Regions from separate parts of the Streptomyces sp. NPDC008313 genome, predicted to be linked through region 2. Evidence: riboswitches for the same ligand, from Rfam matches in the RefSeq annotation. Region 2 holds a riboswitch; each other region holds the start of a gene.

Region 1 (10,228 bases), on a different contig from region 2:
TTGTCGAGCAGCGAGACCTTCGACCGGTCGGGACCGTCGGCCGCGACCCGCAGCGTGTGCGTGCCGGAGGCCAGCTCCGTCAGCTTGGACGTCGGGTCCGCGGAGGAGCCGCCGTCGTCCCCGGCCGGGCCGGACGCGAAACCGCCGGCGAGCCCGCCCAGGTCGGGCAGCCCCAGATCGGTGCTGATCTTCACGGTGCCGGACAGCTGCTCGGTGTCCGACGCGGCGATCCTCTCGATGAGCCGCTGTGCGCTGACCTCGGGCAGATCCGGGTCGCCCGAGTCGGCGAGCGCCGGGACGAGCCCGATGGTCGCCGCCGCCACCCCCACCACCGCGACCGGGACGACGTAACGCGCTGCCCTCCGCCGCCCGCCGCGCATCTCGTCGGCGTCGTCGGGCAGGCCGTCCGCCCCGGCGGTCCTGTCGGATTCGTACGGTGCCATGTGTGCCTTACCTCCGTCGTCGGCGGCGGCCTTCCTACCGTCCTGCGCTTTCCACCCCGAGCCGCCATTCTCACCCGAATCGGTGAGGAGTGGTGTTCTCCATCTGACCAAATCGGACCCGCGGAAGCGTCAGACCGGGGACGCAACTGCGTGTACTGCTGCGGTATGACACGAAGCGGCGGCGCCTCCCCCGACCCGTAGGGGTCGTGAGGAGAGCGCCGCCGCTCCGAGGACGGGGGGGCGGGGGTCAGCCCGCCCGGTGCACCACCGCGTCGCACAGCTCCAGCAGGCAGACCTTCGCGTCGCAGTCGGGCAGCGGCGCCAGCGTGGCCCGCGCCTCCTCCGCGTACCGCACGGTGTCCCGGCGGGCCTGCTCCAGCGCCGGGTGGGCGCGCAGCCGGGCGAGCGCCTCGGCGTGCCGGGCGTCGTCCGTGAGATCCGAGTCGAGCAGCTCGCACAGGGCGATGTCCTCGGGCAGCCCGAGCCGCTCCGCGCGCTCGCGCAGCCGCAGCACCGGCAGCGTGGCGATGCCCTCGCGCAGGTCGGTCCCCGGGGTCTTCCCGGACTCGTGCGAGTCGGAGGCGATGTCCAGTACATCGTCGGCGAGCTGGAACGCCATGCCCAGCCGCTCCCCGTACTGGGTGAGCACGTCCACGACCGTCTCGTCGGCGCCCGACATCATCGCGCCGAAGCGGCCGGCGACGGCGATCAGGGACCCGGTCTTGCCGGCGAGGACGTCCAGGTAGTGGTCGACGGGGTCGCGGCCGTCGCGGGGGCCGGCCGTCTCCAGGATCTGGCCGGTCACCAGGCGCTCGAACGCCTCCGCCTGGATGCGGACCGCCTCGGGCCCGAGGTCGGCGAGGATGTGCGAGGCGCGCGCGAAGAGGAAGTCGCCGGTGAGGACCGCGACCGAGTTGCCCCAGCGGGTGTTCGCGCTGGACACCCCGCGGCGCACCTCCGCCTCGTCCATGACGTCGTCGTGGTAGAGCGTGGCCAGGTGGGTCAGCTCGACGACCACGGCCGAGGGGACGACACCCGGCGCGTAGGGATCACCGAACTGTGCCGCGAGCATCACCAGCAGCGGGCGGAACCTCTTCCCCCCCGCGCGGACGAGATGCTGGGCGGCCTCCGTGATGAAGGGGACCCCGCTCTTGGTGGCTTCGAGCAAACCCGACTCGACAGCCGCCAATCCGGCCTGGACATCGGCTTCGAGAGCCTGGTCCCGCACGCTCAGCCCGAACGGCCCGACGACGGTCACGAGAGGTTCTCCTGTCTGCTGACGATCACATGGCGAACTCGGTCGATCATTCGGTCGATGACACGGTTTGTCGATGTGTCGCTGCCATCACTCAAGTCAGCGTATCCGGTCACGTTTCGATCACCACGAGCGCCCACCGTCCCCGCCCGCGTCTCCCCCGGACGGGAGGAGACCCCGCACCTGAATGCGCGCGGCGGCACTTCACCACCGGCGGCCCCTCGTCCACCTCGCACCCCTCAGCAAATTCGGCCACATGTTCGATAACCGGTCGGGTGCGGACGTCGGCCTCGACCGAGCCCGTCGCCCGGCGCGCCGCCACCGGGCGCCGAGACGCCGACGACGACGGCGACGGCGACGGGGACGACGGCGACGGCGACGGCGACGGCGACGGCGACGGCGGCACTCTTGCCCGTATTGCCGCTTTGCGCCCCTCCGTGCGTTAGCTCCCCTTCTTGTCCTTCATAGGCGCTATCTCACGTACCTCACCAAGCTCCGACCTGAGCACTTACGTGACTCAATGAGGCGCTTTGCAGGGGTTGGATATACATCAACACCCGCCCACAGCACGTGAATTGGGTCACGCCGGACAGAAAGATCCATATCGCCGGGTGTGTGCATTTGCCTTTGCGCACTGCAAGTTGAACCTGTGAATCCGTTTGATCTGACGACACATCACCCACTCCATACTGATCAGGTGAGTTGCGTCATGGATTCAAACCTTGTTCCGCACATGTGCTCTCGCATACGTTTCGGTCGAACCGGACGGACCGCCCAATCCTGCCGCCGCCCGGCACCAACCCACCGACCCAGTACGGCAGGAGCGGGGGACCCAGGTAGGTCGCCGTACCGGTCCAGCCGGCACGGCTCGGGGTTAAGCCACGCGTCAGCGCGGCCGGGCACCTCCCGCCCGAACCCGACAGCTCACCTCGCAGGCGCGGAGAGGAACTCAGTCATGTCCGCTCGTGGCAAGCACCGCCTCACCAGAACCTCCAGCCCCCTCCTCCGTGGCATCGTCGCCACCGGAACGGGCGGAGCCGCCCTCGCGCTCCCCCTCATGGGCGCGACCGTCGCCAGTGCCGCCGAGCCCACCGGTGCCGTGACCTCCGCGGCATCCGTGGCGTCGGCGGCGTCCACCCAGCACGCCACCGCCAAGGCGGGCGAGAAGGCGCAGGTCAAGCACCACAGCTACCGGGTGGTCAAGGGCGACTCTCTGGCGAAGATCGCGCGGGACCACTCCACGCGGGGTGGCTGGAAGCAGCTCTACGCCGACAACCGCGAGGCCGTCGGCGAGAACCCGTCCCTGATCCACCCCGGACTCCGGCTGACGCTGGGCGCCAAGAGCGCGGACGCCTCGAAGGGCACCGCGAGCAACCAGAACCCGACGAGCGCCCACAAGAGCTCCGGCGAGAACTCCACCGGGAGGGCGGGCAGCGGCGTGACGAAGACGGAGAGCGCCACGGCGACCACCTCCGCGCCGTCCATCGAGGCCGCTCCGGTCGCGGCGACGACATACACGAACGACCTCGACGGCTGGATCCGGCAGTCGCTGGACATCATGGCCGCCAACGGCATCCCCGGTTCGTACGACGGCATCTACCGCAACGTCATGCGTGAGTCCTCGGGCAACCCGCTGGCCATCAACAACTGGGACTCCAACGCGGTCGCCGGCACCCCCTCCAAGGGGCTGCTGCAGGTCATCGACCCGACCTTCGCCGCCTACCACGTGGCGGGCACCTCGATGGACCCGTACGACCCGGTCGCGAACATCACGGCCGCCTGCAACTACGCGGCGGACAAGTACGGCTCGATCGACAACGTCAACGGCGCCTACTGACCGTCACCCAGGGATCGGCGCCCACCTGACCGGCGCCCGGTGCCCGGCTGTTCCCCGGTTCCCGCTTCGCCGCGGGGGCCGGGGAACAGCCGTTCCACTATGACCGCGACGCCGTCCTCCTCGTTCGAGAGGGTGATCTCGTCGGCGACGGACCGCAGTTCGGGATGGGCGTTGGCCATGGCCACGCCGTGTGCCGCCCAGTCGAACATCGGGATGTCGTTCGGCATGTCACCGAAGGCGAGGGTCGCGGACGCGTCCAGACCGAGGTGACGTGCGGCGCGCGCCAGTCCCGTCGCCTTCGTCACGCCGCATGGCTGGAGTTCGACGGTGCCGGGACCCGACATGGTCACGGTGGCGAGAGAACCGACCACGGCACGGGCCACCGACGTCAGCTCGTCGTCCGACAGCACCGGATGCCGCAGCAGCACCTTGCTGACCGGCTTCGCCCAGAGGGCCTCCCGGCGCTCCACACGGACCGCAGGCAGGGTCGGGTGCGGCATGACGTAACCCGGCTCGATGAGTGTCAGCCCGTCCACGCCGTCCTGGTCCACCGCCGCGTACAACTCCCCCACCTCCGCCTCGATCTTGCCGAGCGCCGTCTCCGCCGACTCCCTCTCCAGGGTGACCGACCAGACCATCCGGCCGGTGCCGGCGTCGTACACCTGCGCCCCCTGCCCGCACACCGCGAGGCCCCGGCAGCCGAGGGCGTCGAGCAGCGGACGCACCCTCGGCGCCGGCCGCCCCGTCACGACGAGATGCGTGGCGCCCGCTCCGGCCGCCCGCGCCAGCGCGGCACGCGACCGGTCGGAGACCCTGTCGTCGCCGCGCAGCAGCGTTCCGTCCAGGTCAGTGGCGATGAGTGAATATGCAGTCGGAGCGGCCATGATCCGAAGAATACGGATCCCACGCCCCAGCGGCCCGGCGTGAACCGGTCGTCGTCCGGTATCCCGCCCGCATCGCCGTCCACCGCGCGAAGTCGCGTCCCGGGCCGCCCGGTTGACCCGGACCGACCGGACCGAACCAGCGGCTTCGAACAGTACCGAACGGACATTACGAACTCTTCAGGCACTGCCGCGAGGCGGGTCCTCCCACGTAACGTGTGCCGCAACCACACGGAAAGCGAGGCAGTACCCGATGCCCCCCTTCGATGTCCCCGAGGGCGATCCCTTCGGTCCGCACAATCTTCCGTACGGCGTGTTCTCCCGTACCGGCTCCGATGAGCGGACCGTCGGTGTCCGGCTCGGCGACCACGTGCTCGACGCCGGTGCGGCGGCGGCCGCCCTCGGCTCCCCGTACGTCTCCCTGCTCGCCCGGCCGTCGCTCGACGCGCTGCTCGCCGCGGGCCGCACCGCCTGGTCGGACGTACGGCGTGCCCTCACGGCCTGGGTGACCGTCCCCTCCCACCGCGCGACCGTCGAGCCGCTGCTGATCCCGCTCTCCGAGGTGACCCTGCACCTCCCCTTCGCGGTCGCCGACTACGTCGACTTCTACGCGTCCGAGAACCACGCCCGCAACGTCGGGCAGATCTTCCGCCCCGACGCCGCCGACTCGCTCACCCCCAACTGGAAGCACCTCCCCATCGGTTACCACGGCCGGGCCGGGACCGTGGTGGTCTCGGGGACCGACGTCGTCCGCCCCTCGGGCCAGCGCAAGGCCCCGGCCGAGACGGCGCCCGCCTACGGTCCCTCCGTCCGCCTGGACATCGAGGCGGAGGTCGGCTTCGTCGTGGGCACGCCCACGGCCATGGGCACGCCGGTGCCGCTCGGCGACTTCCGCGACCACGTCTTCGGCCTCTGCCTCCTCAACGACTGGTCGGCGCGGGACATCCAGGCCTGGGAGTACGTGCCGCTCGGCCCCTTCCTCGGCAAGTCCTTCGCCACGTCGGTGTCCGCCTGGATCACCCCGCTCGACGCGCTGGACGACGCCCGGGTCGCGCCCCCGGACCGCACCCACCCCCTGCTCCCCTACCTGGACGACGCCACCGAGGAACCGGGCGGCTACGACCTGCGGATCTCCGTCGCCATCAACGGCCACGTCGTCTCCGAGCCGCCCTTCTCCACCATGTACTGGACGGCCGCGCAGCAGCTGGCCCACATGACGGTGAACGGCGCGTCGCTGCGCACCGGCGACCTGTACGGCTCCGGCACCGTGAGCGGCCCCACCGAGGGCGAACGCGGCTCCCTCCTGGAACTCACCTGGAACGGCCGCGACGCCCTCGAACTCCCGGACGGCAAGCGCACCTTCCTGAAGGACGGCGACGAGGTCACCCTGACGGCGTGGGCGCCCGGCCCGCACGGCAGCCGCGTCGGCCTGGGCGAGGTGACGGGCCGGATCACCCCGGCCCGCTGACCCGCCCACGGCCCCCGCGCCGGGCGGCTACATCCAGTCGTCCGGCTCGGGCTCGGGCTCCGTGCCTGACCAGTCCAGAGGCGGTACGTCGTCGGCGCGGGCGCCGGCCGGAGCGGGCCCGCGCGTGCTCCGGCCACCGAAGGCCCCTGTGGCACCGCGCCCGGCACCCGCCGCGTCCGTGCCCGTGCCGGCGTCCGTGCCCGTGCCCGTGCCGGCGTCCGTGCCCGCCTCGGTGGGCCGCTCCAGGGAGGCGAGGACCGCGACCACGCCCTCCCCGTAGGTCGCGCGCTTCTTCTCACCCACCCCGCTGATCCCGCCCAGCTCCGCCACCGACGCCGGCCACACCGTGGCGATCTCCCGCAGCGTCGCGTCGTGGAAGATGACGTACGCCGGGACGCCCTGCTCCTTCGCCTGCTCGGCCCGCCACGCGCGCAGGGCCTCGAAGGCGGGAAGCAGTCCGGCGGGCAGCTCCGCCGCCGCGGCCTTCGTCTTGCGCTCGCCCTTCCCGGAGCCGGACGAGGAGCGGGAGACCACCGGCTTCGGCGGCTCCTTGCGCAGCAACACCTCCCGCTCGCGCCGCAGCACCGTCCCGCTCTCCTCGGTCAGCACCAGCGTCCCGTACTCGCCCTCGACCGCGAGCAGCCGCTGTGCCAGCAATTGCCGTATGACGCCACGCCAGTCGGCCTCGGACAGATCCTCGCCGATGCCGAACACGGACAGCTGGTCGTGGTCGAACTGGATCACCTTGGCGGTGCGGCGCCCCAGCAGGATGTCGACGATCTGGACCGCGCCGAACTTCTGCCCCCGCTCCCGCTGCAGCCGCACCACCGTGGACAGCAGCTTCTGCGCCGCGACGGTGCCGTCCCAGGTCTCGGGCGGGGTCAGGCAGGTGTCGCAGTTGCCGCACGCCGGTGTGGAGGGGTCCTGGCCGAAGTAGGCGAGGAGCTGTCCCCGGCGGCACCGGGCCGTCTCGCACAGGGCGAGCATCGAGTCCAGGTGGGCGGCGGCACGGCGGCGGAAGGCCTCGTCGCCCTCTCCGCTCTGGATGAGCTTGCGCTGCTGGACCACGTCCTGCAGCCCGTACGCCATCCAGGCCGTGGACGGCAGGCCGTCCCGGCCGGCGCGGCCCGTCTCCTGGTAGTAGCCCTCGACCGACTTCGGCAGGTCGAGGTGGGCGACGAAGCGCACGTCCGGCTTGTCGATGCCCATGCCGAAGGCGATCGTCGCCACCACGACAAGGCCGTCCTCCCGCAGGAACCGCGACTGGTGGGCCGCGCGCGTGCCCGCGTCCAGGCCCGCGTGGTAGGGCACCGCCTCGATGCCGCCCCGCGTCAGGAACTCGGCGGTCTTCTCCACCGAGTTGCGGGAGAGGCAGTACACGATGCCCGCGTCGCCCGCGTGCTCCTCGCGGAGGAAGGCCAGCAGCTGCTTCTTGGGGTCGGCCTTGGGCACGATCCGGTACTGGATGTTGGGCCGGTCGAAGCTGGCCTCGAAGTGGCGGGCGTCCGGCATGCCGAGGCGCTCGGTGAGCTCCCGGTGCGTCGCCCGGGTGGCCGTCGCGGTCAGCGCGACCCGCGGCACGTCCGGCCAGCGCTCCCCCAGCACGGACAGGGCCAGGTAGTCGGGGCGGAAGTCGTGGCCCCACTGGGACACGCAGTGCGCCTCGTCGATCGCGAAGACCGCGATCTTGCCGCGCGCGAGCAAATCCCGCGTGGCGTCCAGACGCAGCCGCTCCGGCGCCAGGTAGAGCAGGTCCAGCTCGCCGGCGAGGAACTCCGCCTCGACCGTCCGCCGCTCGTCGAAGTCCTGCGTCGAGTTCATGAACCCGGCGCGCACGCCCAGCGCGCGCAGCGCGTCCACCTGGTCCTGCATGAGCGCGATGAGCGGGGAGAGCACGATGCCCGTGCCCGGTCTGACCAGGGACGGGATCTGGTAGCAGAGGGACTTCCCGGCACCGGTCGGCATCAGCACGACGGCGTCGCCGCCCGCCACCACATGGTCGATGACGGCTTCCTGGTCGCCCCGGAACGCCTCGTAGCCGAAGACCCGGCGCAGCGTCGCCAGCGCCTCGCTCTCGGCCGGTCCCGGGGCCGCCGTGCCCACTCCGCCTTCTCCGGCCATCACCATCGTCTCGCCTGTCCCGTCCATCGCCCGACCCCCTGCCCCGTGCCGCGGGCCGCGTGCTCCGTCGCACCCGCCCACGACTGCAACGATAGGGCCCCGCACCGACAGCCACGGAGTTGTCCACAGGTCACCCGTGTGACAACACAACCGGCCCGGCGCCCCAGGTGGGGTGCCGGGCCGGTTGTGTGAGACGGACGTCTCAGCGCACGAAGACTCCCGCCTGGCCCGCCAGGTCCAGGAAGTACTGCGGCGCCACACCCAGGACCACCGTGACCGCGACGCCGACCGCGATCGCCGTCGTGGTCAGGGGGGACGGCACGGCCACCGTCGGGCCCTCCGGCCGGGGCTCGCTGAAGAACATCAGCACGATCACCCGGATGTAGAAGAACGCCGCGATCGCCGAGGAGATCACACCGACCACGACCAGCGGGGCCGCGCCGCCCTCCGCCGCCGCCTTGAACACCGCGAACTTGCCGGTGAAGCCGGAGGTCAGCGGGATGCCCGCGAAGGCCAGCAGGAAGACGGCGAAGACGGCCGCCACCATCGGCGAGCGGCGCCCGAGCCCCGCCCACTTGGAGAGGTGGGTCGCCTCACCGCCCGCGTCGCGTACCAGGGTCACCACGGCGAAGGCGCCGATCGTGACGAACGAGTACGCGGCCAGGTAGAAGAGCACCGAGGAGACGCCGTCGGGTGTCGTCGCGATGACACCGGCCAGGATGAAGCCCGCGTGCGCGATCGACGAGTACGCCAGCAGCCGCTTGATGTCCGTCTGGGTGATCGCGACGATCGCGCCGCCCAGCATGGTGACGATGGCGACGCCCCACATGACCGGGCGCCAGTCCCAGCGCAGGCCCGGCAGGACGACGTACAGCAGCCGGAGCAGCGCGCCGAAGGCGGCCACCTTGGTCGCCGACGCCATGAAGCCGGTGACCGGGGTGGGCGCGCCCTGGTAGACGTCGGGGGTCCACATGTGGAACGGCACCGCGCCGACCTTGAAGAGCAGACCCATGACGACCATGGCGGCGCCGATGAGCAGCAGCGCGTCGTTGCCCATGGTGTCGGCGAGGGCCGGGTCGACGTTCTGCACGGTGCCGTCGACGACCTGGGCGATCCGCGCGTACGACACCGATCCGGCGTACCCGTACAGCAGGGCGATGCCGAAGAGGGTGAACGCGGAGGCGAAGGCGCCGAGCAGGAAGTACTTGACCGCGGCCTCCTGCGACATGAGCCGCTTGCGGCGGGCCACGGCGCACAGCAGGTACAGCGGGAGCGAGAAGACTTCCAGGGCGATGAACAGGGTCAGCAGGTCGTTGGCCGACGGGAAGACCAGCATGCCGCCGATGGCGAAGAGCAGGAGCGGGAACACCTCGGTGGTGGTGAAGCCCGCCTTGACCGCGGCCTTCTCGCTGTCGCTGCCGGGCACGGACGCGGCCTGCGCGGCGAAGGAGTCCACGCGGTTGCCGTGCGCCGCCGGGTCCAGCCGCCGCTCGGCGAAGGTGAAGACGCCGAGCAGTCCCGCGAGCAGGATCGTGCCCTGGAGGAACAGGGCGGGTCCGTCGACGGCGACGGCGCCCATCGCGGCGATGTGCGCCTTGGTCGTGCCGTACCCGCCGGCCGCCAGGCCGACCACCGCCGCGAAGGCGGCGGCGAGCGCGACGACGGACACGAACAGCTGGGTGTAGTAGCGGTGCTTGCGCGGCACGAACGCCTCGACGAGCACCCCGACGACCGCCGCGCCGATGACGATCAAGGTGGGCGACAGCTGCCCGTACTCGATCTTCGGAGCGTCGATCTTGGAGATCGGATCGGCCGCGGTGGCCGCCGTTGTCCACAGGCTGTGGACGGCTGATGCGCTCACTTGGCCGCCTCCACCTCGGGCTTGGGGTCCGTCTTGTGTACGTCTGACATGGTCTGCTTGACCGCCGGGTTGACGATGTCGGTGACCGGCTTCGGGTAGACACCCAGGAAGATCAGCAGTGCGATCAGCGGGGTGACGACCAGGAGCTCACGCACCCTGAGGTCGGGCATCCGTGCAACCTCGGGCTTCACCGGGCCCGTCATCGTCCGTTGGTAGAGGACGAGCGCGTAGAGAGCGGCGAGGACGATGCCCACGGTGGCGACGATGCCGATCGCCGGATAACGCTCGAACGCGCCGACCAGCACCAGGAACTCACTGACGAACGGGGCCAGTCCCGGCAGGGACAGGGTCGCGAGGACCCC
Region 2 (10,228 bases):
GCCGGATTCGCCGAGCGCTTCCCCGGCCGGGTCTGGGACGTCGGGATCGCCGAACAGCACGCCGCGGTGTCGGCGGCCGGACTCGCGACCGGCGGCCTCCACCCGGTCGTCGCCGTCTACGCCACCTTCCTCAACCGGGCCTTCGACCAGCTCCTGATGGACGTCGCCCTGCACCGCTGCGGGGTCACCTTCGTCCTCGACCGGGCCGGGGTCACGGGTGTCGACGGCGCGTCCCACAACGGCATGTGGGACATGTCGATCCTCCAGGTCGTGCCCGGCCTGAGAATCGCCGCGCCGCGCGACGCCGACCAGTTGCGAGCCCAGCTGCGCGAGGCGGTCGCCGTCGACGACGCGCCGACCCTGATCCGCTTCCCCAAGGAGTCGGTCGGGCCCGTCCTCCCGGCCGTGGACCACGTCGGCGGCATGGACGTCCTGCACCGCGCCGAGCGGCCCCGGGTGCTGCTGGTCGCCGTCGGTGTGATGGCCTCGGTCTGCCTGCGGGCCGCCGAGCTGCTGGAGGCCCGCGGCATCGGCTGCACCGTGGTGGACCCGCGCTGGGTCAAGCCCGTGGACCCGGCGCTCCCGGAGCTCGCCGCCGGACACCGACTCGTCGCGGTCGTGGAGGACAACAGCAGGGCCGCCGGGGTCGGCGCGGCGGTCGCGCTGGCGCTCGGTGACGCCGACGTCGACGTGCCCGTACGGCGCTTCGGCATCCCGGAGCAGTTCCTCGCGCACGCCAGACGCGCCGAGGTGCTCGCCGACATCGGTCTCACGCCCGTCGAGATCGCCGGGCGGATCAGCGCCGGCCTCGCCACCCGGCAGCCCGTGCCCGAGGAGACGCAGGAATGACCATCCCTTCAGGGCAGGCACCGTGCGAGGAGACCTCCTCCGTGCGCCCCGCCGAGGACACCCCCGCCGCGGGAGCGCGCGCCGGCACCGGCAGGCGTGACTTCGACCTCCGCGCGCTCCTGGCCGAGCGGGGGGCCGAGCGCTACGACCTGCACGCGAAGCACCTGAACCACCAGCTCCCGCGCATGCTGCACACCATCGGCTTCGACAAGGTCTACGAGCGGGCCGAGGGGGCCCACTTCTGGGACGCGGACGGCAACGACTACCTGGACATGCTCGCCGGGTTCGGCGTGATGGGCCTGGGCCGCCACCACCCCGTCGTCCGGCAGGCGCTGCACGACGTCCTCGACGCCCGGCTCGCCGACCTCACCCGCTTCGACTGCCAGCCGCTGCCCGGCCTGCTCGCCGAGAAGCTGCTGACCCACAGCCCGCACCTGGACCGGGTGTTCTTCGGCAACAGCGGCACCGAGGCAGTGGAGACCGCGCTGAAGTTCGCCCGCTACGCCACCGGGAGACCGCGCGTCCTCTACTGCGCGCACGCCTTCCACGGACTGACCACCGGATCGCTCTCCGTCAACGGTGAGGACGGGTTCCGTGACGGATTCGCCCCGCTGCTGCCCGACACGGCCGTGCCGCTGGGGGACCTCGACGCCCTGGCGCGCGAGCTGAGGAAGGGGGACGTCGCCGCACTCATCGTCGAGCCCATCCAGGGCAAGGGGGTGCACGAGCCCCCGCCCGGCTATCTGCGCGCCGCCCAGGACCTGCTGCGCCGGCACAAGGCGCTGCTCATCGCCGACGAGGTGCAGACCGGCCTCGGCCGGACCGGGGACTTCTACGCCTACCAGCACGAGGACGGGGTGGAGCCGGACCTGGTCTGTGTGGCGAAGGCCCTCTCCGGCGGCTACGTCCCGGTCGGCGCGACCCTCGGCAGGGACTGGATCTTCAAGAAGGTCTACTCGTCGATGGACCGGGTCCTCGTGCACTCGGCGAGCTTCGGTGCGAACGCGCAGGCCATGGCGGCGGGGCTGGCGGTCCTGTCCGTCATGGAGAACGAGCGGACCGTCGAGCACGCCCGGGCCATGGGGGAGCGGTTGAAGTCCCGGCTCGCGGCCCTCGTCGACCGGTACGAGCTGCTGAGCGACGTACGCGGCCGGGGGCTGATGATCGGCATCGAGTTCGGCAGGCCCAGGTCGCTGAAGCTGCGCAGCCGCTGGACGATGCTCCAGGCGGCCCGCAAGGGACTGTTCGCCCAGATGGTCGTCGTCCCGCTGCTGCAGCGGCACCGCATCCTCACCCAGGTCTCCGGCGACCACCTGGAGGTGATCAAGCTGATTCCCCCGCTGGTCGTCGACGAGGGCGACGTCGACCGGTTCGTGGAGGCGTTCGCCGCTGTGATGGACGACGCGCACAGCGGGGGTGGCCTCGTGTGGGACTTCGGCAGGACACTGGTCAAGCAGGCGGTGGCCAACCGCTGAGACGCCCGGCCGGACCGGCCTCGCCTGCGGCCCGGCGCCTTTTGCCTCTGGGGCAAGTAATTTGCCTCAGAGGAAAGGCGCTGGCTGAATCGAGGGTATGAGCCCTGTCCCGCCCGAGCCGTCGTCCGAGGACGCCTCGCCGGCCGAGCCGCCGCCGACGCGCCCCGCGCCCTCGCCGCCTGCCGGGCCGCCCGCCCCGGCGGAACCGGACGCCGGTGAGCGCGGTGCCGGGACGCTCCCCGCCGTCGCCCCCCGCCTGCGCGACCTGCGCCGGCACGCCTCGCTGACCCTGGAGGCCGCCGCCCGCTCCGCCGGCCTCTCGCCCGCGCACCTCTCCCGCCTGGAGACGGGACAGCGCCAGCCCTCCCTGCCGATGCTGCTCACGCTGGCCCGGGTCTACGGCACCACCGTCTCGGACCTGCTCGGCGAGACGGCCGCCGAACGGGACGCGGTCGTCCGCGCCGCCGGCATGGAACCGACCCGCGCGGGCGGCTGGACCTACTGGCAGGCCGGCTCGCCGGGACGCGGGATGCAGGCCCTGCGGGTGCACGTCCCGTACGGCGCGCAGGGCGACATCGTGCGCGTCCACCCCGGGGAGGAGTGGCTGCACGTCCTGCGCGGGCGGCTGCGACTACGGCTCGGGGACACCGCGCACCTGCTCGCGCCCGGCGACAGCGCGCACTTCGACTCGCTCACCCCGCACCGCATCGCCGCCGCGGACCAGGACGGAGCCGACCTCCTCTTCGTCCACACCCTGCTGCAGAGCCCCACCGCCGCCCTGTGCCTCGGCCCGGCGGCGGGCCATCACACCCACGGAGAGACGTCATGACACAGCCGCCGGAACCCGCCCCCCGCCGCAGGTCCATGGAAGAGAAGTTCCCGAGGTCGCTGTGGGTGCGGCTGGTCATCTACGTCGCCGTCGGCCACCTCTTCGCCGCCTTCGTCTACCTGCTGTTCACTCTGGGAGCACAGAACCAGTAGCCGTCCGGTGCCGGCCCTCACGACCGGCCCCTCCGCGCGCGCCCGCTTCAGTCCAGCAGGCGCGCGCGCAGCTGTTCCCGCACCTCGGGGGTGAGCTTCAGGCCCTCCCGCAGATAGGTGTCGACACCGCCCCAGGTCCCCTCGATCGTGTCGAAGGCCGCCGCGAGGTACTCGGCGCGCGCGTCGAAGAGCGGGCTGAGCAGCTCCATCACCTCGGGCGAGTACGCGTCGGGCGACGTGTTGCTGCGCCGTACCTTGTACCGGCGGTGCGTGGCGTTGGACTGCAGGTAGTCCGTGACGATGGCGTCCCGCTCCACTCCTACGGCGAGAAGCGTCACGGCGACCGACAGGCCCGCGCGGTCCTTGCCGGCCGCGCAGTGCATCAGCGCGGGCACGCTGTCCTCGGCGAGTGCCCGCAGCACCTGGGAGTGCTCGGCGGTGCGGTCCGTGATGATGGAGCGGTACGAGTTGATCATCCGGTCCGCGCCCTTGCCGTCCGCCAGCAGGGAGCGCAGCCGGCCGAGATCGCCCTCGCGGACCATCTTCCAGAACTCGACACCGTGCGCCGGGTCGCTCAGCGGCAGGTTCACGTTGCGCACGCCCGGCAGCTCGACGTCCAGGCCGTCCAGCTTGCGGTCGGCCGCGTTGCGGAAGTCGAAGATCGTGTGCAGGCCGAGGGAGGCGAGGAACGCCGCGTCCTCCCGCGTCGCGTGCGCGAGATGACCGCTGCGGAACAGCCGCCCGTGGCGTATCCGGCGACCGTCCACGGTCGGCAGTCCGCCCACGTCACGGAAGTTGCGCACGCCGGCCAGCTCGGGCTCGGTCGACGGGACCTGCTGCGTCATGGGGGCTCCTCCCAATCGGCCGCCGACGCTGCTCGGCATCGCTCGCCGACGGGTGCCTCCCGACGATACGACATGGGTTCCCGGGGCAATCAGTTGTCCACGGGACCATCGCGGGCAGTGGCGGTGGCGGTGACGGCAGTGGCGGCGGCAGGGGTGGCGGTGGCGCCGCCGACGGAGTCCAGGTCGCTCCGTTACGGGTGATCTGTCCGGTATGGCCGCACTGGTACTTCTCTTCTGATTAGCGCTTTTATGCTGACTGATCCTAAATAGCAGGATTGGTCACAACTGGCCCTGGGATAAGGCCCCGTGATCCCGTTGCGCGTGAGCAGCGTCATAACCGTGACGGTGCGTCGTGGCCGCCCGTGCGTAATTCCCCTTTGTTCTCCAGCCTTTCAGGGAAAGGGAAAGATCACTGATCCACGCAGGGTGACCGCGAATTGGCCGATGGATCAAGAGAAATGGGCCCCGGGGAAATCCGCTGCTTGTCGCGGCGCGTCCCGTTCGCTTACGTTCAGCCTCAATCCGGACGGACGCCCAATCCTGCCGCCGCCCGGAATCCGCACACTCACCCGTACACGGCAGGAGCGGGGGACCCACAGGTAAAACGCCTGTTCCGGTTCCCGGAACGGCTAGGGGTAAAGCCGCGTGGCATACGTGGCCGGACATCTCCAGTCCGAACCCGACAGCTCACCTCGCAGGCGCCGGAGAGGAATTCGCCATGCCCGCGAAGGGTAAGCACCGCCGTCCCAAGTCCGCCTTCTTCACCCGCTCGATCGCAGTCGCCACCACCGGTGGCGCGGCGCTCGCGCTGCCGCTGATGGGTGCCGCCGGCGCTCACGCCGCGACCCCCTCGGCGGCCGTCTCCTCGGTCACGGGGAAGGTCGCCGCCGCCCCCGCCGCCGCTCACAAGGCCGGGACGAAGACGTACACGGTCGAGGCAGGCGACTACCTGTCGAAGATCGCCGACGAGCAGAACGTCGACGGCGGCTGGAAGAAGCTGTACTCGGACAACCGCGCGGCCGTCGGCGACGACCCGTCGCTGATCCACCCGGGTCTGAAGCTGACGCTCGGCAAGAAGGCGGCGGCGCCGAGCAAGGCCGCTCAGCCCGCCGAGAAGACCTCGGCCCCGGCCCCCGCCGCGAAGCCCGCCCCCGCCGCCGACACGGCCACCGACTCCGGCTACACCCTGCCGGTCCAGAGCTCCTCCGTCGGCACCGCCTACAAGACCGCGGGCAGCATGTGGTCCAGCGGCTACCACACCGGCGTCGACTTCGTGGTTCCGACCGGCACCACCATCAAGTCGATCGCGGCGGGCACCGTCGTCTCGGCCGGCTGGGGCGGCGCGTACGGCAACGAGGTCATCGTCCAGCACGCGGACGGCAAGTACTCGCAGTACGCCCACCTGTCGCAGTTGTCCGTCTCGGCCGGCCAGACCGTGACCGAGGGGCAGCAGCTCGGCCTCTCCGGTGCGACCGGCAACGTCACGGGCCCCCACCTGCACTTCGAGATCCGCACCACGCCGAGCTACGGCTCGGACGTGGACCCGGTGGCGTACCTGCGCTCCCACGGCGTCACCGTCGGCTGACGCGTCGGTGACACGGCCGAAGGCCGGACCCCCGCCCGGGGTCCGGCCTTCGGCCTTCCGTCGTCCGCTCACCCCGTACCCGCAGCCGTACCCCCATCCCGCACCCGCACCTGAACCCGCGGTGGCCGGGAGCCGGTCGGCCGCCATCGGCCGTGGGGGCCTTATTCCGAGTTGACCAACACTTGACGCGTGGCTTATCTCACCGTCCGTCAACCCCTCCCTACGGTCGCGTAGCTCACATCGGAAGGTGAATCATGGACCGACGTGGCAGACGATTCGAAGAGTGACAGCACAGCGGTGATCGGGTCGTACGTGGCGGTGGGGGACAGCTTCACCGAGGGCGTCGGCGATCCGGGCCCCGACGGGTCCTACCTGGGCTGGGCCGACCGGTTCGCGGTACTCCTCGCGGACCGGCGTCCCGAGGGGGACTTCACCTACATCAATCTGGCCGTGCGCGGAAAGCTCCTCGACCAGGTGGTCGCGGACCAGCTCCCGCGCGCCAGGGAACTCGCCCCGGACATGGTCTCCTTCTGCGCGGGCGGCAACGACATCATCCGGCCGGGCACCGACCCCGACGAGGTCGCGGAGCGATTCGAGCGCGCGGTCGCCGACCTGACCTCCGCCGTCGGGACCGTCATGGTGACCACGGGGTTCGACACCCGCGGCATCCCGGTGCTCCAGCGGCTGCGTGGCAAGATCGCCACGTACAACGGGCATGTGCGGGCCATCGCCGACCGCTACGGCTGCCCCGTGCTCGACCTCTGGTCGCTGAAGACGATCCAGGACCGGCGCGCCTGGGACCACGACCGGCTGCACCTCTCGCCCGAGGGGCACACCCGGGTCGCCCTGCGGGCCGGCCAGCTTCTCGGCATCGAGGTCCCGGCCGACCCGGACCAGCCGTGGCCCCCGCTGCCGCCGCGCGGCACCCTCGACGTCCGGCGCGACGACATCCAGTGGGCCCGCGAATACCTGGTGCCCTGGATCGGCCGCCGCCTGCGAGGGGAGTCCTCGGGCGACCACGTCACCGCCAAGGGCCCCCTCTCCCCGAGCGACATCCGCCTCCGCATCGGACCGACGGCGTAGGTCAGGGGCGGGGGGAGCAGGTCCGGGGCGAGACCGGGTCGGGGCCGAAGGGGTCCGGACGGGTCCGGGGTTGGGGGGATTTCCGCACCGCCGTGCGGCTGACCCGTCACCCCGGACAACTCCGCCTGCTCCAGCCCCAGTTCGCGCGTCGGCGCCAGGTCCACCCACTCCCGGGTGCGCGCTCGCGACACCGCCCCGGGATATGCCCTCATCCGCACGGCCGGCCCGTCCGGCAGCGCTGTCAGCCGCAGCGCCGCCCCCGCCGGATCGGGGCAGGCGAACTCCCCCGCCGCCACGCCCTCCGCGATCACCTCGGTGATCGCGGCCTTCCACCGCCGGTCCACTCAACCGCGCTCTGGACACGCGGAAAACCCTCCAGCGGTGGCAGGGACGCCGACGGGGTCCGGCGAGGCGGGTTCATCGTGCCGCCGTGCCGGTGCTCCCGGCCGCCCGGGCGTCCCGGAGGTCGCAGGAGTCCTTGAACCCCTGACTGGTCAGCCCCAGCGCGGAGTTGACGCGCGAGCGGAAGTTCTCCACCGCGACCATCGCCGTGAGTTCCACGAACGCGGGCTCGCCCAGCCGGTCGCGCAGCCGGCCGGCCAGCTCGTCCCCGACCGTCGGCGGGGTGGCCGTCATCGCCTCCGCGTACTCCAGCACGTCGCGCTCCAGTGGCGTGTACACGTCGCTCTCGCGCCACCGCGGGACGTCGAGCAGCTTCTCCCGCGCCATGCCGCTCTCCCGGCCGACCCAGTAGCCGAAGTCCATGCACCAGGCGCAGCCGATCGAGGCGGCCGACGCCATCTCGGCGAGTTTCCTCAGCTCCGGGTCGAGCTTGTCCCACTTGGCCACCGCCTGCTCGAAGCGCAGGTCGGTCCGCAGGACGCGCGGGTTGTGGGCGAGCACCCTGGCGGGTTCCAGGACCTTTCCGTACGTCCGCTTCGAGTACCACTCCACGAAGCGGAAGAAGAACGTGCGCGGCTGGGTTGAGGAAACACGGGCCATCGGGGCCACCTCCGGTGCGTCGTAGCGGGCGCCTGGTTCTCGCGCCTTTCACAGGTACGACGGACCGGGCGGCCGAGACGTGACATCGGGGCCGTCCCGCGGACCGACAAGCCTTCGCGGCCCGGGCCCACGCGGCCCGGGCCCACGCGGCCCGGGCCCACGCGGCCCGGGCCCACGCGGCCCGGGCCCCGCGCAGGCCGTGCCCGGGGATGTCGCGGGGACGACCATAATGAGATGTCCGACGACTCCTTCAGGAGGCACTGTGACCGGTTTCCGTTCCCTGAGCTCCGGGCTCCGCGCGCTGCGGCCCGCCGCCTTCGGCGCGGACCCGGGAGGTGAGCGTCTGGAGCGCATACGCAGGTCGCCCCACTTCGCCGACGGGGTCTTCCAGAATCCCGTGAGCGCCCGGATCAGACCCGACGGCTCGATGATCGAGTTCGCGAAGGTCTACTTCCGCAAGGAGGAGCGTGTCCACCGCACCCCGGTGGGCACGGTCCCGGTGCACCCCACGACGTTCGCCGATCTCGCCAGGCCTCCGGCCGGCGGGCTGCGGCTGACCTGGATGGGACATTCCAGCGTCCTCGCCGAGATCGACGGGCACCGCGTGCTCTTCGACCCGGTCTGGGGCGACCGCTGCTCCCCGTTCGACTTCGCGGGACCCAAGCGGCTGCACCCCGTGCCCCTGCCGCTGGCCGCGCTGGGGCCGGTGGACGTGGTCGTCATCTCGCACGACCACTACGACCACCTGGACATGCCCACGATCAAGGCGCTGGCCGGTACGGACACGGTGTTCGCGGTGCCGCTCGGCGTCGGCGCCCACCTGGAGCGCTGGGGCGTCCCCGCGGACCGGCTGCGCGAGCTGGACTGGCACGAGTCGACGAAGGTCGGCGGCCTCCGGCTCACCGCCACGCCCGCCCGGCACTTCTGCGGCCGGGGTCTGCGCAACACCCAGCACACCCTCTGGGCCTCCTGGGCCGTCGCCGGTGACGAGCACCGGATCTACCACAGCGGCGACACCGGCTACTTCGAGGGGTTCGCGGAGATCGGTGCGCAGCACGGGCCGTTCGACGCCACGATGATCCAGATCGGCGCCTACTCCGAGTACTGGCCCGACATCCACATGACTCCCGAGGAGGGCGTGCGCGCCCACCTGGACCTCCAGGGCGACCGCGCCGACGGCGTGATGCTGCCGATCCACTGGGCCACCTTCAACCTGGCGCCCCACCCGTGGGTGGAGCCGGGGGAGTGGACGAAGGATGCGGCCGAGGAGGTCGGGCAGGCGGTGGCGTTCCCGCGGCCGGGGGAGCCGTTCGAGCCGGCGGGGGCACTGCCGGGCGAGGCGTGGTGGCGGGCGGTCTCCGGTCCTATCGCGCACCCGTGGCGCCGTCCCCGGATCGTCGAAGGCCTGGCTGGGACGAGCAAGGGCGATCTCGACCTCGCGGGGGAGCGGTGACCGCGGACGAGCGCAGGGAGATGGTCCAGATGCTGGAGCATCTCCCTGCTGACGAGCGGGATCGTTTGCTGCGCGCTTTGGACGGAGCGTCGCGCGTGCAGTGTGAAATCACTACTCAGTGCTTCAGGCCCTTGCCGTCCGCGCCAGCGCCTGGTTCGCCGCACGCGGCAACATGATCGGTGAGGTGGAGGCAGACCGACGCATCGCGTTGGCAGCCGACCACCGGCCTACGCAGCCTGGTTGAACTCCTCAGTATCGGGCGGGGCCGCGGCGGGACGCTGCCGGTGGGCGGTCTGATGGCACCGCGTACTGCAGTAATCCTGCATAGGAAGGGCTGGGTCGGATGCATGGCTGCCCGTCTCGAGGGGGAGGGGCGCACGGCCGAGCGTGAGCCGACTGTCGGCTGACGAAAACTAGCCAATCCGTTCGAACCGGAAGAGGGCATTCATACTTCCGCTTCTACATTGCCACACAACCTCTCCTCTGCCGCGAGCAGTTACGACGCCGGAATCCTGGGTTCCACCAGTGGGTTGCTTCAGGCCACTGCTGCTCGACGGAACGAAGTGGACGCAATCTCCGGACTAGACGATGACCTATGGTGCTCTCGATCTGCGGGACGGTGGCCCGGAGAGAGCGCTGTACCGCCACTCCTCAGACGGGCTCGCAACTGCGCTTCTCCATGACCGTGAACACTGAATGCCTTTTGCGGAAAGGGTAGTTACTCATGGCCAGAACCACGACGCCGTTACGCACAGCGGTCACCGGTGCCGTACTCGCCATTGAGGCCCCGTCCGGGCCTCAGGCTGTCGCTGCCGAAAAGCCGGAACTCCGCACAGCCGACAGTGCCAGCCCGTCGGCGCGAGCTTTCGCCGGAAAGAACACAGCTGCGGTCTCGGCTGCGGCGACCGTCTGCGGTTCAGGTTACGCGTTCCGGAACGCCGTAGCCCTGCCCAGC
Region 3 (10,228 bases), on a different contig from region 2:
CGCTGGACCTCGCGGAGCTGTTCGGCCGTGACCTGCCCGTCGTCCTCGAGATCGGCTTCGGCATGGGCGAGGCCACCGCGCGGATGGCCGCCGACGACCCACGGACCGGGATCCTCGCCGTCGATGTGCACACCCCCGGCCAGGGCAATCTGCTCAATCTCGCCGACCGGAACGGCCTGTCCAACGTCCGGGTGGCCAACGGCGACGCGATCATCCTGCTCAGGGAGATGCTGACCCCCGACTCCCTCGACGGGCTGCGCGTCTACTTCCCCGACCCCTGGCCGAAGAAGCGGCACCACAAGCGCCGCCTCATCCAGCCGGAGTTCCTCACACTCGCTGCGGCCCGCCTCAGGCCGGGTGCCGTCGTGCACTGCGCCACCGACTGGGAGCCGTACGCCGAACAGATGCTCGACGTACTGGAGGCGCACCCGGACTTCGAGAACACCGTGCCCGGCGGCGGTTTCGCGCCCCGTCCCGCCTTCCGGCCGCTGACCCGCTTCGAGGGCCAGGGACTGGAGAAGGGGCACGTGGTGAACGATCTGCTCTTCCGCCGCGTACCGCACAGCACCGAACCCTCCGCCGGCGGCTGACCCGCCGAAAGGCGGCGGCCGTCCCACCGAAGGGCCGGTGGAAGGGCCTCGCGAGGCCCCCCGGCCTCCCACGGTCCCTCCGGCCGGGCGGTGGGCACCGTCGCGGGCGGAGCCCTCACCTCGTTAGGGTCGATGCCGTGGCCACCAGTCCCCCGTACCCGACGCCTCCCGGCGGCCCCGCCGGCGCCGCGCGGCGGCACGCGCACTGGTGGCAGCGCAAGGCGGTGCTCTACGGGGCGCTGATCACACTGCTCGCGCTGTCCGGGCTCGTCATCCTGGCCCTGGTACGCGAACAGACCGGCACGCGGGGCTTCCTGGTGGGCCTCGGCCTCGCCGTGCTGCCCGTGCCGCTGCTCATCGCGGCGTTCCGGTGGCTGGACCGGGTCGAACCGGGCCCCTGGCGCAACCTCGTCTTCTCCTTCGCCTGGGGCGCCTGCGCGGCCGCGCTCATAGCGATCGTCGCCAACAGCTTCGCGACCCGCTGGATCGCCACGGCCACCGCCGACCCGAGCGGCGCCGACACCCTGGGCGCGACCGTCATAGCGCCCGTGGTCGAGGAGTCCGCGAAGGCCGCCGCCGTCCTGCTCGTCTTCCTCTTCCGCAGACGGGACTTCACCGGGATCGTGGACGGCGTCGTCATAGCCGGGGTCACGGCCACCGGCTTCGCGTTCACCGAGAACATCCTCTACCTCGGCACCGCCTACGGCACCGACCAGCTCAGCGGCGAGCGCGGTCTCGCCTCCCTGACGGCGGCCACCTTCTTCGTCCGCGTGGTGATGTCGCCCTTCGCGCACCCGCTGTTCACCGTGCTCACCGGTATCGGCTTCGGCGTCGCGGCCCTGTCGGCGGAGCACCGGCACTGGCGCCGCGTCCTGCTGCCGCTGTCCGGGCTGCTCCTCGCGATGGGCATGCACGCCCTGTGGAACGGCTCGTCGTCCTTCGGGGAGTACGGGTTCTTCGCGGTGTACGCGGCGCTTATGGTGCCCGCGTTCGGGCTGCTGACCTGGCTCACCCTGTGGACGCGGCAGCGGGAGCTGCGGACCGTGCGCGCGGAGCTGCCCGCGTACTGTGCCGCGGGCTGGCTCGGCCCGCCCGAGCCGTACGTGCTCGGTTCCATGCGGGCCAGGCGGCTGGCCCGGGAGTACGCCGCGCACCACTTCGGCAAGCCCGCGGCCCGCGCCGTCGCCCAGTACGAGGCGTACGCGACGTCGCTGGCGTTCCTGCGGCACCGGGGGCGTACGGGACGCGCCGGCGCCGACTTCGTCGAACGGGAACGGGAGCTGCTGCACGAGCTGTGGCGCCGCCGCGACGTCGCCCGCCCGTCCCTCGCCTACGCGGCGCTCGCCGCGGCCCCGGCGGCCCCGGTGCGCCCGCCCTGGCCCGTCGTCCCGGCCCCGGTACCCGGACACGGCCCGGCGACGGCGTACCCGGCGTACAACCCGTATCCGGCGTCGTACAACCCGTACCCCGCGTACAACCCGTACCCGGGGCACGCCGCGCACACCGGTCACGTCCCCCTCGGCGCCTACGGGACGCGCCCCGCGTCCCAGCCGCCCCACGGGCCGTACGGCCCCCAGCACGCGCACAACCCGTATCGCACCTGAGGCGACACGGGCTGTGTGAGGTGCTGGCCGGGGCGAGAGGCCCGGGCCGGCGGTGGGTCAGGGGTTGAGGCCCTTGCTGTTCAGCCAGGCCAGCGGGTCGATCGCGGCGCCGCCGCCCGGGTGGACCTCCAGGTGGAGGTGGGGTCCGGTGACGTTGCCGGTGGCGCCGACGCGGCCGATGACGTCGCCCGTGGCGACCTTCTGCCCGGCGCTGACGCTGATCGACGACTGGTGGCAGAACCACAGCTCGGTGCCGTCGTCGAGGGTGAGGACCGTGCGGTAGCCGTACGCGCCGGACCAGCCGGCCTCGGTGACCGTGCCGCTGTGGATCGCCTTGATCGGCGTGCCCGTGGGGGCGGCGAAGTCCAGGCCGGTGTGGTGACCGGAGGACCACATGGAGCCGGAATCCCCGAAGTGCGAGGTCAGCGTGTACGAGGAGGTGGGCAGCGCGTAGTTCTTGGCGAGTTCGGCGAGGCGCTTGGCCTCGGCCTTCTCCTTGGCCTCCGCCTCCGCCTTCTTCTTCTCGGCGTCGGCCTTCTTCTCGGCCTCGTCCTTCTCCTTGGCGGCCTGCTCGGCGGCCGACTTCGCGGCAGCGGTCTCGGCTGCCTGCTGGGCCGCGCTGTCGACCTGGTCCTGCTGGGTCTCGGCCTGCTGCATGATGCGGGCGCGCAGGGCCTCACCGGCGTCCGTGGTGCCCTCTGCGGCGTCGGCGGTGGTCAGACCGGCGCCGGTGAGCGGCGTCGCGGAGTCCTCCGGCGCCTCGTCGGAGCCACCGGGCAGCAACGAGCCGACGGACGGCAGGTCCGGCATGGATATCGACACCGGCGGCTTGCCGGTCTGCGCGGTGGCCATGCCGCCCGCGCCGACTGCGGCGATGACGCCGACACCGAGGACGGTGGAGCTGCGGGCGAGCCCGCCTCCGCGCTGCTTGCTGACGCGGTGCCGGCCGCGGACGGGACGGATGGACTCCTCGGTGGGATTCCACTCCTCCCACGGTCCCTCGTCGGGGCCCCGGCCGTAGCCGAAGGTGTCGCGCTGCTTGTCGCTCGGCGCGAACGAGGTCTGCGGGGCAGGCGGGTTGGACGCCACGTGGGCGCGCTCCTTTCCTTCCTTCTCGCCTACCGGGTTAGCTGACGGGTTCGGAGCAGGAAGGTCTCCTACGCGCGTAAATCACCGTGCGGACACAGTGAAAGACGCTCGATTCACCCCAAGTTGGTGGTTCCCCGGTTCCCTCGCGGGATTCGGCGCGTGCGCACGGAGCCGCCTCTCGTGACGGCTGGGACGACCGCGCTGCGTTATCGAACGTTAATAGACGCGGGTGCAGTATTCCAAGCCGTTCCGGGTAATCATTCCCGTTCTTGGCCAGGACTTTCAGGTCAAGCACGGTCAAATTCGGGCGAGTTGACCGCACCCTCATGGAGAGTATCACCTGACGGTACGTCAAGCCGATATGCGGCGAGGCGCCGGGCGATCACGCGCCGTGACCGTCGGCCGACCGCGGGCGACGGAGCCCACCACGTCAAGACACGGAAGCCGGCGAACCGGAGCGGGCGAACCGGAGCGGGCGAACCGGAGGAGTGGATGTGCCGGAGCCGGCAGAACGGTCTCGGCGAGACGGGCCGAGGTCATCGCAGAAAAAACCTGAGGCCGGAACTCGATGAGTTCCGGCCTCAGGCCTTCAGTAGCGGGGACAGGATTTGAACCTGCGACCTCTGGGTTATGAGCCCAGCGAGCTACCGAGCTGCTCCACCCCGCGTCGGTAAGACCAGTGTACGCCATCCGGGAGGTCCCGCGCACACGCGTTTGCGCAGGCCGTCGGGGGTGCTACTCCAGGAGGTGCCGGTTCGGGGCCATGGCCTGCGCCTCGTACTCCGGGAGTACGACGACGACGGCGCCCTCCGCGGCGAGAATCCCGCTGCCGTCGGCGTCCTTGACGAAGGTGTCGGGCTCACGCCAGGCGGTCACGACCCGGCGCACCCCCGCGTCGAGGATCAGCCGGGCGCAGGGCGCGGGCCGGGAGGCGCGGCGGGCGCAGGGCTCCAGGCTGCTGTAGACGGTGGCGTCCGCCAGCCGCGGGTCACCGGGGGTGATCTTGGCCAGCGCGGCCTCCTCGGCGTGCGCCACCGGATCGCCGCCCTCCCGGGAGTGACCGCGGGCCAGCTCGGTGCCGTCCGCGGCGACGACCACCGCGCCCACGCTGAACGCGGTCTCGGAGGGCGGGCACAGCGCGGCGAGTTCACAGGCGAGCGCCAGCCAGCGCCGGTCGGCGGCGGCGTCGGCGCCCGCGGTCCCGGGTGCGGTGGGGACGTACCGCATGAGGACGATGTCGCCGACGGGCCGGGTCTCCAGCAGCCGCATCCGGCCGGGCGGATAGGCGCCGGGCCCGAACAGCCGGGGCGCGCCCGGCTGGCCGACGAAGATCGGAGCGAGCGCGAGGTGGAGCTCGTCGGCGAGGGCCTGCCGCATCAGCTGGGTGTGGACCCGGCCGCCGCCCTCGACCATGAGGCGCCGGACGCCGCGTACGTCCCCGAGGTGGTCGAGTACGGCCCGCCAGTCGAGCTCGGGGCCGAGCGCGACGACGTCCGCCGCGAGCCCGCGCAGCCGCTCGGCGCCCTTGTCGGTGGTGTAGACGGCCTTGTCGCCGCCGGTGTGCCAGAAGGGGGCGGCCGGGTCGAGGTCGCCGGACGCGGTGACCGCGACCTTCAGCGGGTACTCGGGGCGGCCGTCGGCGACTCTGGCGGCGCGCCGCTCGGGGGAGTTGACCAGAAGCCGGGGGTTGTCCGTGCGCAGGGTGCCGGCGCCGATCAGGATCGCGTCACTGGACGCCCGCACCTCGTCGACCCGGTCGAAGTCGGCCGGCCCCGACAGCAGCAGCCGCTCGGGGCCGGTGTCGTCCAGGAAGCCGTCCAGGGAGACGGCGGCGGACAGCAGGACGTACGGGCGGGGCATGGGGCGCACCCTCCAGCTCGGTGATTCAGCCCGGACAGCGGTCCGGCGGGTGAACCCACCTAAGCCGGTGGCCCGATGCCCCGTCCAGCTTCGCCGGGCCGGGCCCGGCGATCAGCGCACCGGTCGGCGCTTGGCTCGCCGGGAGACGCGCAGACCACTGACGAGCAGGGCGACCAGGAGCACCACGATGCCGATGAACAGCAGATAGAGGAGTCCTTTGACCGTGGCACCGATGATGCCCAGGATGATGGCCGCCAGCACGAGCAGCAGAAAGATCACCATCTCCGCGGAGCACCTCCATTCGTTGCCTTCGTGCCCTTCGGTCCGGAGGTCCGCTCAGCGGCGCGCGAGCTGCCGTCCGCCGTTGGGTCCCGGCTGATAGCTCATGCCGTAGTGGTGGAAGACGGCTTCCTCCTGCTCCGCGGGCAGCACGTCGTCCGTGCCGATCCACGGAGCCTTCTTCACCACGCCCTTCTCGTACGGGATCTTGACGTAGTCAGGTCCCAGGATCGCGTCGTCCACAGGGGCGAACACGAGGCGTTGACGCGTGGGAAGCCCCGTCCTCACGGTGACCATGGCGGGCTGGTCGGTGTCGGTGGCCACGTAGACCGCCTCGAGCGCGCCGATCTTGTTCCCCTTGGGGTCGACGACGTCGCAGTCCCGCCACTCTCGGATGTCGGCTGCCTGGATCATGTGCTGCTCCCTCTTGACCAGCCGGACAGATCCCGCCCCCGGACATCCCGTGTTCCCGCGCCGACGCGGGTGAAACGGCCACCGCACGAACCGCTTCCCGGCACGCCACCGCGCCGACCGCTCCCGGCATGGCCGAGGCAGCACCCGGGAACGACGAAGTGCCCGGGCCGACAGACGTCGGTCCGGGCACTTCTTCGCAGACCGGAGGGGGTACCCCTCGCCTGCTTCCCGTAGACCCTGTGGGACTCGAACCCACAACCAATGGATTAAAAGTCCACTGCTCTGCCAATTGAGCTAAGGGTCCACGCGGCGTCTGGCGCCGGTGCTTCCCCGAGCATAGCGGGACGTGGCCGGGGAGCCGATCGGGTATGGGCGGCCCGGCCACGCCGAATGGACGGGATGGTCAGGGATCGACCGGTTCCGGGGCGCCGGCGCGGGCCGCCTCGCGGGCGAGGGTGCGTTCGTGGTCGGGGTTGAGGAACCAGTGGCGGGCCGAGGCCAGCCACCAGGCGGCGGAGAAGCCGAGGACCACGAGGACGGCGACCGGGGCGTAGTTGAAGGTCTCCCAGGTGACCGGCGAGACCTGCGGCAGCATGAACAGCACGGTGATGACGCCGACCCAGGTGACCGCGACGACGCCGATCACCCGCGACCAGCGGCCCAGGTGCCAGGGGCCCCGCTCGAACGCCTCCCCCTTGCGCAGCCTCAGCAGGGTCGGGATCACGTAGGCGATGTAGAGGCCGATGACGGCGATGGAGGTGACGGCCGCGTACGCCGTCACGTTGATCAGATACGGCAGACCGAGCGCCAGGGCGCCGAGCGCGGCCAGCCAGACGGCCGCGACCGGAGTCCGCGTCCGGGGGTTCACGGTGTGCCAGACGTGCGAGTAGGGCAGCGCCCCGTCGCGTGAGAAGGCGTAGATCATCCGGCTGTTGGCGGTCACCGACGCCATCCCGCAGAAGAGTTGCGCGCCGATCACGACCAGCAGCAGCAGTTTGCCGGAGGTGGCGCCCAGCGCGTCGAGCAGGATCTGCGCGGGCGGCGCGCCCGTCGCCGAGCCCAGCGCGCCGTCGTACGACTGGATGGCGAAGGTGAAGCCGAGGAGCAGCACGAAGCCGGCGATCCACGACGTCCAGATGGAACGGACGATGCCCCGGGGCCCCGCCGTCGAGGCGTCGTGCGTCTCCTCGGTCATGTGGGCGGAGGCATCGTACCCGGTGAAGGTGTACTGCGCCATCAGCAGGCCGAGCAGCGCCACGTACAGCCCGCTGCCCCAGCCCGTGTTGTTGACGAACTCCGTGAAGACGAAGGACGCCGACTGATGGTGGTCGGGTACGAGGGCGAGCGCGCCGACGATGAGGGCGACCCCGACGACGTGCCACCAGACGCTGACGCCGTTGAGGAGGGCGACGATCCGGACCCCGAAGGTGTTCAGCAGTCCGTGCAGGACGAGGATGCCCGCGAACAGCAGGATCGTCCGGCCGGGTGTCACGTCGAAGCCGAACTGCAGGTTCAGGTACGCGCCCAGGAACGAGGCGGCGCCGAAGTCGATGCCGGCGGTCACCGCGACCTGCCCGAGCACGTTGAACCACCCGGTGAACCAGGCCCAGGCGGCGGCCGTGCGGGGCGGGGCCAGCCGGTGGGCCCAGAAGTACAGCCCCGCGGACGTCGGGTACGCCGAGCAGATCTCGGCCATGGCCAGCCCGACGAACAGGGTCATGAGACCGACGACGACCCAGCCCCAGGTGATCACGGAGGGGCCGCCGGTGTTCATCCCGAACAGATACAGCGTCAGACAGCCGGACAGCACCGAGATGATCGTGAACGACACCGCGTAGTTCGAGAACGCCGACATACGGCGTGCGAGCACCTGGGTGTAGCCGAGCTGGGCGAGGCGCTCCTCGTCGGAGAGGGGAGAGCCGGACGGGTCCCGCGCACCAGAAGGAGAGGGAGTTGTCATGCTCCCAGCGATTCCCTCGGCGGGGACGTGCCATGCGCCGTTCCGGCGGACCGGAGCGGGACGTCATCCTTCGCGCGCGCGTGCGACAGCACTGTGGCCCCCACCCGGTCGGGTGGGGGCCACAGTGCTCACTTCAGTGCGGATCAGCCGTTGCGCTTCCAGCGCGGCTTGTCGTCACGGCGGCCGAACGATCCGGTACCCGTGCCGGTGCCGGTGCCGGTGCCGGCGCCGCGGTGGTCGTCACGACGGCCGTACGGGCGGTCGTGGCTGCCCGAGCGGAAGCCGCCGGAGGGACGGTCGCCCTGACGGTCGCGGTTGAACGGACGGTCGCTGCCCCGGTGGCCGCCCCGCTCGTCGCGGCGGTCGCGGCTGAAGCCACCCCGGTCACCGCGCTCGCCGCGGTCGTCACGGCGGTCACGGTTGAAGCCGCCACGGTCCCCGCCGTCACGGCGGTCGTCACGGCGGAAGCCGCCACGGTCGCCACCCTCACGACGGTCACGGTTGAAGCCACCGCGGTCCGCGCCGTCACGGCGGTCGTCACGGCGGAAGCCGCCACGGTCGCCACCCTCACGACGGTCACGGTTGAAGCCACCGCGGTCCCCGCCGTCACGGCGGTCGTCACGGCGGAAGCCGCCACGGTCGCCACCCTCACGACGGTCACGGTCGAAACCGCCACGGTCGTTGTCACGGCGGTCGCGGCGCTCGTAGTTGCCCCGCTCGTCGCGGCGCTGACGCGGCTCGTACGAGGTGCGCTCGGCGGGCTGCTCTCCCGCCGGGGCGGCCTCGGCGGGAACCTCGGCGGCCGCCGGCGCGGCAGCGGCCTCGGCCGCGGCGACGACGGCCGCCTCCGGGTCGTCGCCCCGCTCACGCGCGGCACGGGCGACGAGGCGGTCGGCCTCCCCGCGCAGCTCCGCGGCACGGCGCTGCGCGCGCTCCAGCTCCTTGGTGAGCTGCGAGACCTCGCGCTCGGCCTGCTGGGCGGCGTCGCCCGCCGACTGGGCCTGGACCTCGGTCATCGAGCGGGCGCCGGTGATCTCGGCGACCTCGGGCTCGAAGGCCGTACCGGAGTTGATGATGTGACGCGCGGCGTCGACGCCCGCGTCCTCCATCAGCCGGAAGATCTGCCGGCGCTGGTGCGGCAGGGACAGCGACACGACGGTGCCGGAGCGGCCGGCGCGAGCGGTACGGCCGGAGCGGTGCAGGTAGTCCTTGTGGTCTCCGGCCGGGTCCACGTTCAGGACCAGGTCGATGCCGTCGACGTGGATACCGCGGGCCGCGACGTCGGTGGCGACGAGCGCGTTGACGTAGCCGTCCTTGAAGTCGGCCAGCGTCCGGGTGCGCGCACCCTGCGTCATGCCGCCGTGCAGCGCGTCGGCCTTCACACCGGCGTCGCGCAGCTGCTCGGCGATGCGGTCGGCGCCCAGCTGGGTGCGGACGAAGATGATCGTGCGGCCCTTGCGGGAGGCGATCGCGGCGGTGACCGGCGCCTTGTCCTTGGGCTTCACGATGAGGATGTGGTGCGACATGGTCGTGACGTTGCCCTGGGCGCTGTCGACCTCGTGCGTGACCGGGTTGGTCAGGTAACGCTTGACCAGCGTGGAGATCTCGTTCTCCATGGTGGCCGAGAACAGCATCCGCTGGCCGCCGGCCGGGACCTGGTCGAGCAGCTCGGTGACCTCGGGCAGGAAGCCCAGGTCCGACATCTGGTCGGCCTCGTCGAGGACGGCGATCCGGGTGTTCTCCAGCGAGCAGGCGCCGCGGTTGATGATGTCGCGCAGACGGCCCGGGGTGGCGACGAGGATGTCGACGCCGCGCTCCAGGGCGTAGATCTGGTTGCCCATCGACGTGCCGCCGCAGACGACCTTCATCTTCAGGCCGAGGACGTCGCCGTACGGCTGGAGGGCGTCCGCGACCTGCATGGCCAGCTCACGGGTCGGCGTGAGGATGACGCCGCGGGGCTTCTTCTTGTCGGTGTGGCCGCCGGCCAGCTGGGCAAGCAGCGGCAGACCGAACGAGAGGGTCTTGCCGGAGCCGGTGCGGCCGCGGCCGAGGATGTCCTTGCCGGCCAGGGCGTCCGGGATGGTCGCGGCCTGGATCGGGAAGGGGGTGGTCACGCCGTTCTGCGCGAGCTTGCGGACGACGCCCTCGGGCAGACCGAGGTCCGCGAAGGTGGCCTCGGGCTCGGGAGCGGACTCCACGATCTCGACGGCTTCGACGGTCTCGACGGCTTCGACGGTCTCGACGGCTTCGACGGTCTCGACGGCTTCGACGATCTCGACGGCCGCGGTGGAGTCGGTGTCGAGCTCGTTGTTCTCGGGCACGACGACACGATCAGTACTGGAAACAGACATGCGAAATGCGAACCTTCCGGAGTTCTCGGCACGCGCCCAAACTCCGTGAATTCGCAATCGACCGCCTCAATGCGGTCCGGC

Evidence for each region. Region 2 has a riboswitch for cyclic di-AMP ahead of ACFY93_RS06645 (peptidoglycan DD-metalloendopeptidase family protein). Riboswitches for the same ligand answer to the same signal wherever they lie in the genome.
Region 1: another riboswitch for cyclic di-AMP. It lies ahead of ACFY93_RS24110 (transglycosylase SLT domain-containing protein); the one in region 2 lies ahead of ACFY93_RS06645 (peptidoglycan DD-metalloendopeptidase family protein).
Region 3: another riboswitch for cyclic di-AMP. It lies ahead of ACFY93_RS27940 (peptidoglycan DD-metalloendopeptidase family protein); the one in region 2 lies ahead of ACFY93_RS06645 (peptidoglycan DD-metalloendopeptidase family protein).

The regions. Positions count from the first base shown of each region.
Region 1 covers NZ_JBIBFR010000018.1:126,198-136,425, reverse strand. Annotated here, with positions in the region: gene ACFY93_RS24125 (outer membrane lipoprotein carrier protein LolA) at 1-443, opposite strand, end outside; gene ACFY93_RS24120 (polyprenyl synthetase family protein) at 691-1,701, opposite strand; gene ACFY93_RS24115 (hypothetical protein) at 1,974-2,144, shown strand; cyclic di-AMP (ydaO/yuaA leader) riboswitch at 2,491-2,648, shown strand; gene ACFY93_RS24110 (transglycosylase SLT domain-containing protein) at 2,654-3,535, shown strand; gene ACFY93_RS24105 (Cof-type HAD-IIB family hydrolase) at 3,529-4,419, opposite strand; gene fahA (fumarylacetoacetase) at 4,670-5,884, shown strand; gene recQ (DNA helicase RecQ) at 5,912-8,011, opposite strand; gene nuoN (NADH-quinone oxidoreductase subunit NuoN) at 8,208-9,866, opposite strand; gene ACFY93_RS24085 (NADH-quinone oxidoreductase subunit M) at 9,863-10,228, opposite strand, start outside.
Region 2 covers NZ_JBIBFR010000004.1:2,056-12,283, reverse strand. Annotated here, with positions in the region: gene dxs (1-deoxy-D-xylulose-5-phosphate synthase) at 1-849, shown strand, start outside; gene ACFY93_RS06665 (aminotransferase class III-fold pyridoxal phosphate-dependent enzyme) at 846-2,324, shown strand; gene ACFY93_RS06660 (helix-turn-helix domain-containing protein) at 2,422-3,153, shown strand; gene ACFY93_RS06655 (DUF6126 family protein) at 3,150-3,305, shown strand; gene ACFY93_RS06650 (tyrosine-protein phosphatase) at 3,353-4,150, opposite strand; cyclic di-AMP (ydaO/yuaA leader) riboswitch at 4,688-4,864, shown strand; gene ACFY93_RS06645 (peptidoglycan DD-metalloendopeptidase family protein) at 4,869-5,735, shown strand; gene ACFY93_RS06640 (GDSL-type esterase/lipase family protein) at 6,033-6,818, shown strand; partial or broken gene ACFY93_RS06635 (TetR family transcriptional regulator C-terminal domain-containing protein) at 6,932-7,162, opposite strand; gene ACFY93_RS06630 (carboxymuconolactone decarboxylase family protein) at 7,236-7,820, opposite strand; gene ACFY93_RS06625 (MBL fold metallo-hydrolase) at 8,083-9,273, shown strand; gene ACFY93_RS06620 (hypothetical protein) at 9,998-10,228, shown strand, end outside.
Region 3 covers NZ_JBIBFR010000025.1:18,104-28,331, forward strand. Annotated here, with positions in the region: gene trmB (tRNA (guanosine(46)-N7)-methyltransferase TrmB) at 1-590, shown strand, start outside; gene ACFY93_RS27935 (PrsW family glutamic-type intramembrane protease) at 728-2,194, shown strand; gene ACFY93_RS27940 (peptidoglycan DD-metalloendopeptidase family protein) at 2,252-3,283, opposite strand; cyclic di-AMP (ydaO/yuaA leader) riboswitch at 3,295-3,451, opposite strand; tRNA gene ACFY93_RS27945 (tRNA-Met) at 3,877-3,950, opposite strand; gene ACFY93_RS27950 (dihydrofolate reductase family protein) at 4,019-5,143, opposite strand; gene ACFY93_RS27955 (hypothetical protein) at 5,255-5,425, opposite strand; gene ACFY93_RS27960 (PRC-barrel domain-containing protein) at 5,480-5,836, opposite strand; tRNA gene ACFY93_RS27965 (tRNA-Lys) at 6,068-6,140, opposite strand; gene ACFY93_RS27970 (amino acid permease) at 6,240-7,796, opposite strand; gene ACFY93_RS27975 (DEAD/DEAH box helicase) at 7,940-10,147, opposite strand.